Regions from separate parts of the Pseudomonas zhanjiangensis genome, predicted to be linked through region 3. Evidence: predicted binding sites of a transcription regulator. Region 3 holds the regulator's gene; each other region holds the start of a gene.
What was found. Region 3 encodes sigma-54, which starts transcription at its own class of promoters, with help from an activator protein. Its sites were predicted from a motif close to ANTGGCATNNANNTTGCTNT; they were not measured.
Positions count from the first base shown of each region.

Region 1: a site for sigma-54 is predicted at 1,741-1,760, ahead of AB5S05_RS20615 (CmpA/NrtA family ABC transporter substrate-binding protein). Genes of this name have one in related genera too.
Region 2: a site for sigma-54 is predicted at 1,356-1,375, ahead of glnK (P-II family nitrogen regulator). Genes of this name have one in related genera too.

Region 1 is NZ_JBFTEG010000027.1:4,877-8,149, reverse strand. It holds gene AB5S05_RS20620 (ABC transporter permease) at 1-146, opposite strand, end outside; gene AB5S05_RS20615 (CmpA/NrtA family ABC transporter substrate-binding protein) at 207-1,595, opposite strand; gene AB5S05_RS20610 (transcriptional regulator) at 2,055-2,369, opposite strand; gene AB5S05_RS20605 (hypothetical protein) at 2,548-2,940, shown strand; gene alaC (alanine transaminase) at 2,995-3,273, opposite strand, start outside.
Region 2 is NZ_JBFTEG010000001.1:466,271-469,543, reverse strand. It holds gene AB5S05_RS02110 (ammonium transporter) at 1-788, opposite strand, end outside; gene glnK (P-II family nitrogen regulator) at 821-1,159, opposite strand; gene AB5S05_RS02100 (accessory factor UbiK family protein) at 1,559-1,831, shown strand; gene AB5S05_RS02095 (YifB family Mg chelatase-like AAA ATPase) at 1,871-3,273, shown strand, end outside.
Region 3 is NZ_JBFTEG010000006.1:135,498-138,770, forward strand. It holds gene lptB (LPS export ABC transporter ATP-binding protein) at 1-319, shown strand, start outside; gene AB5S05_RS09985 (RNA polymerase factor sigma-54) at 453-1,961, shown strand; gene hpf (ribosome hibernation-promoting factor, HPF/YfiA family) at 2,156-2,464, shown strand; gene ptsN (PTS IIA-like nitrogen regulatory protein PtsN) at 2,481-2,945, shown strand; gene rapZ (RNase adapter RapZ) at 2,948-3,273, shown strand, end outside.

The sequences.
Region 1 (3,273 bases), on a different contig from region 3:
CTGCCCGCGGTTATCTGCCAGAACAGGAGGAAGGCGAGGATGCCGACCACCGGCATCAGCACGCTCGGCAGCCAGCGCTTGAACGCGGCGCTGCGGGCGGTTTTCAGGGTGTCTTGGATAGGCTGGGCGACGGCGGGGTTGCTCATCGTCTTGTCCTCGGAGCAAAGGGGAGCCGGCGTGTCCGGCTCCCGGGGCAGTTTGGTGCGTTACAGGAGCGAGTCGGGTTTCAGGCCGATCTTGAACTGGTTGATGTACGCGTTCGGCTGGCGACCGTCGTAGGTCAGGCCGTCGATGAACTCGTTGGTCGGTGCGCGGAAGCCGTCATCGCTGGCCGGCGGGAAGTCCTCGGCCTTGGCCTTGCCCTCGGCGACCAGCTCGGCGGCGGCGCTCTTGTAGATCTCCGGCAGATAGACCTGCTTGGCCACGTCGAAGTACCAGCTGTCCGGCTTGGCTTCGCCGACCTGACCCCAGCGGCGCATCTGGGTCAGATACCAGATGGCGTCGGAGTAGTAGGGGTAGGTGGCGTTGTAGCGGAAGAACACGTTGAAGTCGGGGACTTCACGCTTGTCGCCCTTCTCGTACTCGAAGGTGCCGGTCATCGAGTTGGCGATCACCTTGGCGTCGGCGCCGACGTACTCCGGCCGCGAGAGGATATCCACCGCTTCCTGGCGGTTGGCGTTGTTGTTCTCATCCAGCCACATGGCGGCGCGGATCAGCGCCTTGATCAGGCGCTTGTGGGTTTCCGGGTTGGCCTCGGCCCAGGCCTTAGAGACACCGAAGACCTTCTCCGGGTTGTTCTTCCAGATCTCGTAGTCGGTGATCACCGGTACGCCGATACCCTTGAATACCGCCTGCTGGTTCCACGGCTCGCCCACGCAGTAGCCATCGATGGTGCCGGCTTCCATGGTCGAGGGCATCTGCGGCGGCGGGGTCACCGAAAGCAGGGCGTCGGCACTGAGGGTGCCGGCGATGTCGCCCTTGGCCGGCGCATAGTAGCCGGGGTTGATGCCGCCGGCCGCCAGCCAGTAGCGCAGCTCATAGTTGTGGGTGGATACCGGAAACACCATGCCCAGGTTGAAGGGCTTGCCCTGGGCCTTGTACTGCTCGATCACCGGCTTCAGGGCATCGGCCTTGATCGGATGCACCGGCTTGCCGTTTTCCATCGGCACGTGCTTCTTCATCTCTTCCCAGACGGCATTGGAAACGGTGATGCCGTTACCGTTGAGGTCCATGGAAAAGGCGGTAACCACATCGGCCTTGGTGCCGAAACCGATGGTCGCGCCCAGCGGCTGGCCGGCGAGCATATGGGCACCGTCCAGTTCGCCGGTGATCACCCGGTCCAGCAGCACCTTCCAGTTGGCCTGGGCCTCGAGGGTGACGTAGAGACCTTCGTCCTCGAAGTAACCCTTCTCGTAGGCGATCGCCAGTGGCGCCATGTCGGTCAGCTTGATGAAACCGAGCTTGAGCTCGTCTTTTTCCGGGGCGGCGGCGTGGGCGATCTGCAGGCTCAGCGGCGACAGCAGCATGACGGCGGCGCAGCCGAGGCCGGTCAGGGTTTTCTTCAGCAGGGAACGGCGAGCGATGGAATTACGCATGGTGAATCCTCAGGTCTCAGAAACGAAAAAAGACGCCGCAGACAGCCTGGCCATGGGAGTGGCAGGTGCCTTTGACGTCTTTGTCTATTCGTCTCGATCACCGCCGTTGGCGATCCGAAGACGGGTGTTAGGTCTTGGTTGGATATAAGCAAGGGGCTTGCCAGGTTTTCCGCCAAGCCTGCGCAGCAGCTGCCGGTAGCGCCATTGCGGTACCTTGAATGATTCTAGGGCGCTACAAAAAAACGCGTTAAAACAGCTAGATAAGAGATTTAATTGATGCTCTATCTAGCATCAGCGGGCGCCGATGTGCAGACGACGCTGGCCAGGTCATTGCCATAGCCCGGGCCGGTTTGAGCAATTGAGGTGCACGACAAATGCACCCTCGAACGCTTTTGGTTCGGTTTTCGTGCGCGGCTGCGCGGCGAAGGCAGGACACACTGGCGAACCTGGGAGCAAGGCTCAGGAGGCGGATGGCTCTTGTTGCTGCTCGAGGTAGTCCCTCAGCCAGCGGAGCACCTGTACCGCCTCCCAGCGGGCCGGATCGAACAGGGCGTAGGCTTGGCCCTGATAGCCGACCACGTCCAGTTGCTTGTGGTAGCCGGCGCGCTGCAGCAGCGCTTCCAGCTCGGCGAAGCAGGTATTGAAGTGCACCCGCGAAAACGGCGTTTTGCTCTCGGTGACGATGCCTTCCAGGTGCAGTTGCTCGACCGTGTTGCGCACCTTCTCCAGCGGCATTCGGTTCATGCTGTGTTTCAGTTGCAGTACGTCCAGCATCGTTGTGCTCCCGATTGATGCAGTGGATTGGTCTTTGCGGATGACGTGGTCAAGGGTAGTTGAAAAATACTGTACAAATAAACAGTATTGAGTAATAGTCTGCCCATCATCGACGAGAGGGCCACGCCGGCCGGGACTAATGGCCTCGGTCGAGGGCACTGCGGAGGAGGCAATAGCAATGCACCAGAAGTTGATGACGATTGTGTTGACGATGCTGCTCGGCGCTTGCGCCCAGCCCCAGGTCGAACAGCCAAAAGCCAACGGCAGCTACCTGGTAATCGAGAACGGCCAGGCCTGGGCGGTGCTGGTGTCCGACGGCAAGCGGGTCGAGGAGCAGGGCGTGGTGCTGGATGTGATCAGGCTGCCCGGCCAGCAATCGGCCGTCACCGCCAGCTACGTGATCGACACCCCCAATTGCGGCAAGGTGCAATGGCTGAGTGAGCGCCGCGATCTCGCCGACGGGCTGACCACCCTGATGTCGCTGCATGATAATCAGCGACTGGACAAGGCCGGTTGCGTGATAGGCGCGGGATTGAGCCGGGTTTGGACGGTGCTGGACTACTCGGGCTGAGGGCTGCGCCGTGACGCCATGCCCGGGTCGGACATGGCGCAACAATGCGGGGGGTTAGCTGCCGGGCGCCTTGCGTGCCTTGGCCGCTGGCGCCTGGAGCAGGCCGTCGGCGCGGAACATGGCCTTGATACCGCGCACGGCCTGGCGGATGCGGTCCTGGTTCTCGATCAGGGCGAAGCGCACATGATCATCGCCATAGTCCCCGAAGCCGAGCCCCGGCGAGACGCAGACCTTGGCCTCGGCCAACAGCTTCTTGGCGAACTCCAGCGAACCCATGGCGGCATAGGGCTCGGGGATCTTGGCCCAGACGTACATCGAGGCCTTGGGGTTCTC
Region 2 (3,273 bases), on a different contig from region 3:
ATGCCGGCCGTACCGTTGGCCGCCACGGCAGAGCCGGCATTGAAGCCGAACCAGCCGACCCAGAGCATGCCGGCGCCGATCAGGGTCAGCCCCAGGTTGTGCGGCGCCATGGCCGTGGTCGGAAAGCCCTTGCGCTTGCCCAGCACCAGGCAGGCGACCAGACCGGCGATACCGGCATTGATGTGCACCACGGTGCCGCCGGCGAAGTCGAGCACACCCCAGTCCCACAGCAGGCCACCGTCGCCACCCCAGACCATGTGCGCGATGGGCGCGTAGACCAGGGTAAACCAGACAGTCATGAACACCAGCATGGCGGAGAACTTCATGCGCTCGGCAAAGGCGCCGACGATCAACGCGGGGGTGATGATGGCGAAGGTCATCTGGAAGACGATGAACACGCTTTCCGGGAAGGCCGCAGTCAGGCTGTCGGGGGTCACGCCGTTAAGGAACGCGAGGCCCAGACCGCCGACGAAGGAGTTGAAGTTGACAACCCCCGCTTCCATGCCAGTGGTGTCGAATGCCAGGCTGTAGCCGTAGACCATCCACAGGATGCTCATCAGGCCGGTGATGGCGAAGCATTGCATCATCACCGAGAGGATGTTCTTGGAACGGACCATGCCGCCGTAGAACAACGCCAGGCCGGGAATGGTCATGAACAGCACCAGCGCCGTGGCCGTGAGCATCCAGGCGGTATCGCCGCTGTTCAACACAACCTCGTCGGCCAGGGCCAGGCCAGGGAAAACGAGGGACAAAAGGGCTCCTAGCCCTGCGAATCTTCGCAGAGTCATGGTTTAACTCCTGGGGCGGGGGGTTCGGAGGCTTAGATCGCGTCGGTATCGGTTTCGCCGGTACGGATGCGGATCGCCTGTTCCAGGTTGACCACGAAAATCTTGCCATCACCGATCTTGCCGGTGTTGGCCGCCTTGGTGATGGCCTCGATGACCCGATCCAGCTGGTCGTCGGCGATGGCCACGTCGATCTTCACCTTCGGCAGGAAATCGACTACGTATTCGGCGCCGCGGTACAGCTCGGTGTGGCCCTTCTGACGCCCGAAGCCCTTGACCTCGGTGACAGTGATGCCCTGCACGCCAATCTCTGACAGTGATTCACGAACGTCGTCCAGCTTGAACGGCTTGATGATGGCAGTGACTAACTTCATGAAACTTTCTCCCGTGTAAGGTGGACTTGCCCCAGGAATTACGAACCCGACTCAAGTCTAAGCGCAGTGTCTGGCTTTTGTAATGCATCGGCTGTCCTTGCTTGGCGACCCCGATACCCACCAACCGCTCCTGGCGAAAGGCGTTCTGCCTCGCCGGATGCACTGGAACTGCATCGGTGCATCCGTCACCTGCGTCCAAGCAGAAATCTTGCCAATTTAGCGAAAAGCGCTTTTTTTCAGTCAGTTACCAGCAAAATGCTGTCCGAACGCGCACTGCACCAGGAGAATAGCGCACGATATCGGTGCGCGCCCGCCAGCTGCCATGCGCGAAAAGTGTGCAGCCGGCCGGCGCACCCGGCGACGTGCTACACTCGCCCGCTCTGCTACTGGAACCTCGCCATGCTGCCGCCCAAAGCCCTGCTCGATGCCCTCGGCTCCCACGCCTCGCGCCTGTTCAATGGCGATACGCCGCTTCCGCGCAGCGAGTTCGAAGCCCAGTTCAAGGCGCTGCTGCAGAGTGGCTTCAGCAAGCTCGATCTGGTCAGCCGGGAAGAATTCGACAGCCAGATGACCGTGCTGGCGCGCACTCGCGCCCGCCTGGAGGCCCTGGAAGCCAAGGTCGCCGAACTGGAAGCCCGCCTCGCGACAGAGCCCGCGCCGCCCGCCGAGTAAGCACTCGGTCCATGGCGGCAGACGATCAAGGAGCGATCGATGTCCCTGGCCATAGTCCATAGCCGCGCCCAGGTGGGCGTCGAGGCCCCCGCCGTCACGGTCGAGGCGCACCTGGCCAATGGCCTGCCGTCGCTGGCACTGGTCGGCCTGCCCGAGACCGCGGTCAAGGAAAGCAAGGATCGCGTGCGCAGCGCCATCCTCAACTCGGCGTTCGACTTCCCGCCGCGGCGCATTACCCTGAACCTGGCCCCGGCTGACCTGCCCAAGGACGGCGGCCGCTTCGATCTCGCCATCGCCCTGGGCATCCTCGCCGCCAGCGGTCAGGTACCCGGCGCCGCCCTGGAGCAGCTCGAGTGCCTGGGGGAGCTGGCCTTGTCCGGCGCCATACGCCCAGTCCAGGGCGTGCTGCCCGCCGCCCTCGCCGCGCGCTGCGCCGGACGCACCCTGGTGGTGCCCAGGGCCAATGCCGAAGAAGCCAGCCTGGCCTCGGGCCTGAGCGTGATCGCCGTCGACCATCTGCTGGAACTGGCCGCGCATCTCAACGGGCATACGCCAATCGCCCCCTACCAGGCCCAAGGCCTGCCGCGCCAGGCGCAGCCATACCCGGATCTGGCCGAGGTACAGGGCCAGGTGGCGGCCAAGCGCGCCCTGCTGGTCGCTGCCGCAGGCTCACACAATCTGCTCTTCACCGGCCCGCCCGGTACCGGCAAGACCCTGCTGGCCAGCCGCCTGCCCGGCCTGCTGCCGCCGCTGGACGAGGCGGAGGCCCTGGAGGTCGCCGCCATCCACTCGGTGGCCAGCCATGCGCCGCTGGACGCCTGGCCGCAGCGCCCGTTCAGAAACCCCCATCACAGCGCCTCCGGGCCGGCCCTGGTCGGCGGCGGCAGCCGCCCGCAACCCGGCGAAATCACCCTGGCCCATCAGGGCGTGCTGTTCTTGGATGAGCTGCCGGAATTCGACCGCAAGGTCCTGGAGGTACTGCGCGAGCCCCTGGAAAGCGGCCAGATCGTCATCGCCCGGGCGCGCGACAAGGTACGTTTCCCTGCACGATTTCAGCTGGTGGCCGCCATGAACCCCTGCCCCTGTGGATTTCTCGGCGACCCCAGCGGCCGCTGCCGCTGCACCCCGGAACAGATCCAGCGCTACCGCGGCAAGCTGTCCGGACCGCTGCTCGACCGTATCGACCTGCATGTCACCGTCGCCCGGGAAGCCACCGCGTTGCATGTGCCAACTGGCGAATCCGGCGCCGACAGTGCCAGCAGCGCCGCCCGGGTCGCCGCCGCACGCCGGCACCAGCTGCAGCGCCAGGGCGTGGCCAACGCCTTTCTCGACCTGCCCGGCCTGCGTCAGCACTGCAGCTTGCTGGCGACCGATCAGGCCTGGCTGGAGAGCGCCTGCGAGCGCCTGGGTCTGTCCCTGCGTGCCGCGCACCGGATCCTCAA
Region 3 (3,273 bases):
GAGCCTGTCCGGGGGCGAACGGCGCCGCGTGGAAATCGCCCGCGCCCTGGCGACCGCACCGAAATTCATTCTGCTCGACGAACCCTTCGCCGGCGTCGACCCGATCTCGGTCGGCGACATCAAGCAGATCATCCACCACCTCAAAGCCAAGGGCATTGGCGTGCTGATCACCGATCACAACGTCCGCGAGACCCTGGACATCTGTGAAACGGCCTATATCGTCAATGATGGGCAACTGATCGCCGAAGGCGATGCCGCTGCCATCCTGGCCAACCAGCTGGTCAAAGAAGTGTATCTGGGGCACGAATTCCGCCTGTAAATGGCGATTTTGTCGGCCGAGCAGCAGCTGCTGCTAGGCAAACCCCTCCAGCTCAGGCATATAATTTGCTTCCTAGTGGCGCCTCGGCGCCCTGTAGTGGATTGCGCTCAGGCGCCGGTATTGAAGGTCTGCAATGAAACCATCGCTAGTCCTGAAGATGGGCCAGCAGCTGACGATGACTCCGCAGCTGCAACAGGCCATTCGTCTGCTCCAACTGTCCACCCTGGATCTGCAACAGGAAATCCAGGAGGCGTTGGAGTCCAACCCGATGCTCGAACGCCAGGAAGACGGCGAGGACTTCGACAGCTCGGACCCGCTGGCCGACGGCGCCGACAGCCCGACAACCACGCCTCAGCAAGAGGAGCCTTACCAGGACACCAGCTACCAGGAAACCACCCAGACCGTGGACAACCTGGAAGATGGCGAGTGGAACGAGCGCATTCCCAACGAGCTGCCGGTCGATACCGCCTGGGAAGACGTCTACCAGACCAGCGCCAGCAGCCTGCCGAGCAACGACGATGACGAGTGGGACTTCACCACCCGTACATCCAATGGCGAGAGCCTGCAGAGCCACCTGCTCTGGCAGCTCAACCTGGTCCCGATGTCCGACAAGGACCGACTGATCGGCGTCACCCTGATCGACTGCATCAACCAGCAGGGCTACCTGGAAGAGACGCTTGAGGAGGTGGTCGAGGCCTTCGACCCGGAACTGGACATCGAGCTGGACGAAGTGGAAGCCGTGCTGCACCGCATCCAGCAGTTCGAGCCAGCCGGTATTGCCGCCCGCGACCTGCGCGAATGCCTGCTCCTGCAACTGCGCCAGCTGCCGGCCAGCACCGCCTGGCTGAGCGAGGCCCAGCGCCTGGCCGGCGACTACCTCGACCTGCTCGGCAACCGCGACTACAACCAGCTGATGCGGCGCCTGAAGATCAAGGAAGACGAGCTGCGCCAGGTCATCGAGCTGATCCAGAGCCTCAACCCGCGTCCCGGCTCGCAGATCGAGTCGGGCGAGCCCGAATACGTGGTGCCCGACGTCATCGTGCGCAAGCACAACGACCGCTGGCTGGTCGAACTCAATCAGGACGCCATGCCGCGCCTGCGGGTCAACCCGCAATACGCCGGTTTCGTCCGCCGCGCCGACGCCAGCGCCGACAACACCTTCATGCGCAACCAGTTGCAGGAGGCGCGCTGGTTCATCAAGAGTCTGCAGAGCCGCAACGAAACCCTGATGAAGGTAGCCACCCAGATCGTCGAGCACCAGCGCGGCTTCCTCGACTACGGCGACGAGGCAATGAAGCCCCTGGTTCTGCATGACATCGCCGAAGCGGTCGGCATGCACGAGTCGACCATCTCGCGCGTCACCACGCAGAAGTTCATGCACACCCCGCGTGGCATTTACGAGTTGAAATACTTCTTCTCCAGCCACGTCAGTACCTCCGAGGGCGGCGAGTGCTCGTCGACGGCGATCCGCGCGATCATCAAGAAACTGGTCGCCGCGGAAAATGCAAAAAAGCCGTTGAGCGATAGCAAGATCGCTGGTTTACTGGAGGCACAAGGCATTCAAGTGGCCCGCCGCACAGTCGCAAAGTACCGCGAATCCCTAGGCATAGCGCCTTCCAGCGAGCGCAAGCGATTGATCTGAGGCGACACCGAACGGAAGATCGCTCGATACAGCACACAACCAACCCAGCCTCGCCCGTCCCGACCCTAGCGGCACCGTCGGATGTACAGAAGCGACAATGCCGGGTTCGCTGCCTCAGCCTCTTCCCAGCCGACGCGTTCCGGTGGCAGGTCTCAAGGCCTGTCTCTTTTACACGGCAACAAGGAGAATGCGGTATGCAAGTCAACATCAGTGGACATCAGCTGGATGTGACCGACGCCCTGCGTGACTACATCGACGAGAAACTCGGTCGATTGGAACGCCACTTCGACAAGATCACCAACGTACAAGTCATCATGGAGGTCGAGAAGCTCAAGCAGAAGATCGAAGCGACCCTGCACATCGCCGGCGGCGAAGTCGTCGCCAACGCCGAGCATGACGACATGTATGCCGCCATCGACCTACTGACCGACAAACTCGACCGTCAACTCATCAAGCACAAGGAAAAGCAGCTCGAGCGCCAGCAGGGCGCAATGGCCCGCTGAGATCGCCCCCCCTCCTATGATCCGACTTGAAAACATCCTGACCCCCGGCCGTTCCCTGGTGAACGTGCCGGGAGGCAGTAAGAAGCGTGTGCTCGAACAGATCGCCAACCTGGTGGCACGCGATCTGCCCGAGCTGGATAGCCAGGACATTTTCGAAAGCCTGATCGCCCGAGAGAAACTCGGTTCGACCGGTTTCGGCAATGGCATCGCCATTCCCCATTGCCGCTTGCCCGGTTGCAACGCACCGATCAGCGCCCTGCTGCGTCTGGACGCGGCAGTGGATTTCGACGCCATCGACGGCGCCCCGGTAGACCTGCTGTTCGTCCTGCTGGTGCCGGAGGCGGCCACCGACGAACACCTCGAACTGCTGCGCCAGATCGCCAGCATGCTCGACCGCAGCGAAGTGCGTGAACGCCTGCGCCAAGCCCAGAGCAGCGATGCCCTGTACCAGGTGGTAGTGGACGTACAGAGCGGTCACTGAGCATGCGCCTGATCATCGTCAGCGGTCGCTCGGGCTCCGGCAAAAGCACCGCCCTCGATGTTCTTGAGGATAACGGTTTCTACTGCATCGATAACCTGCCCGCCGGCCTGCTCCCGGAGCTCGCCGAGCGCGCCCTGCTGCACACCGAATTGCTGCATCCGCAGGTGGCCGTATCCATCGATGCGCGCAACCTGCCCAGCCAGCTCAAGCGTTTCCCCGAGTTGCTCGACGAAGTGCGGGCGCGGCATATCCAGTGCGACGTGATCTACCTGGATGCCGACGAGGAAACCCTGCTCAAGCGCTTTTCCGAAACCCGCCGACGCCACCC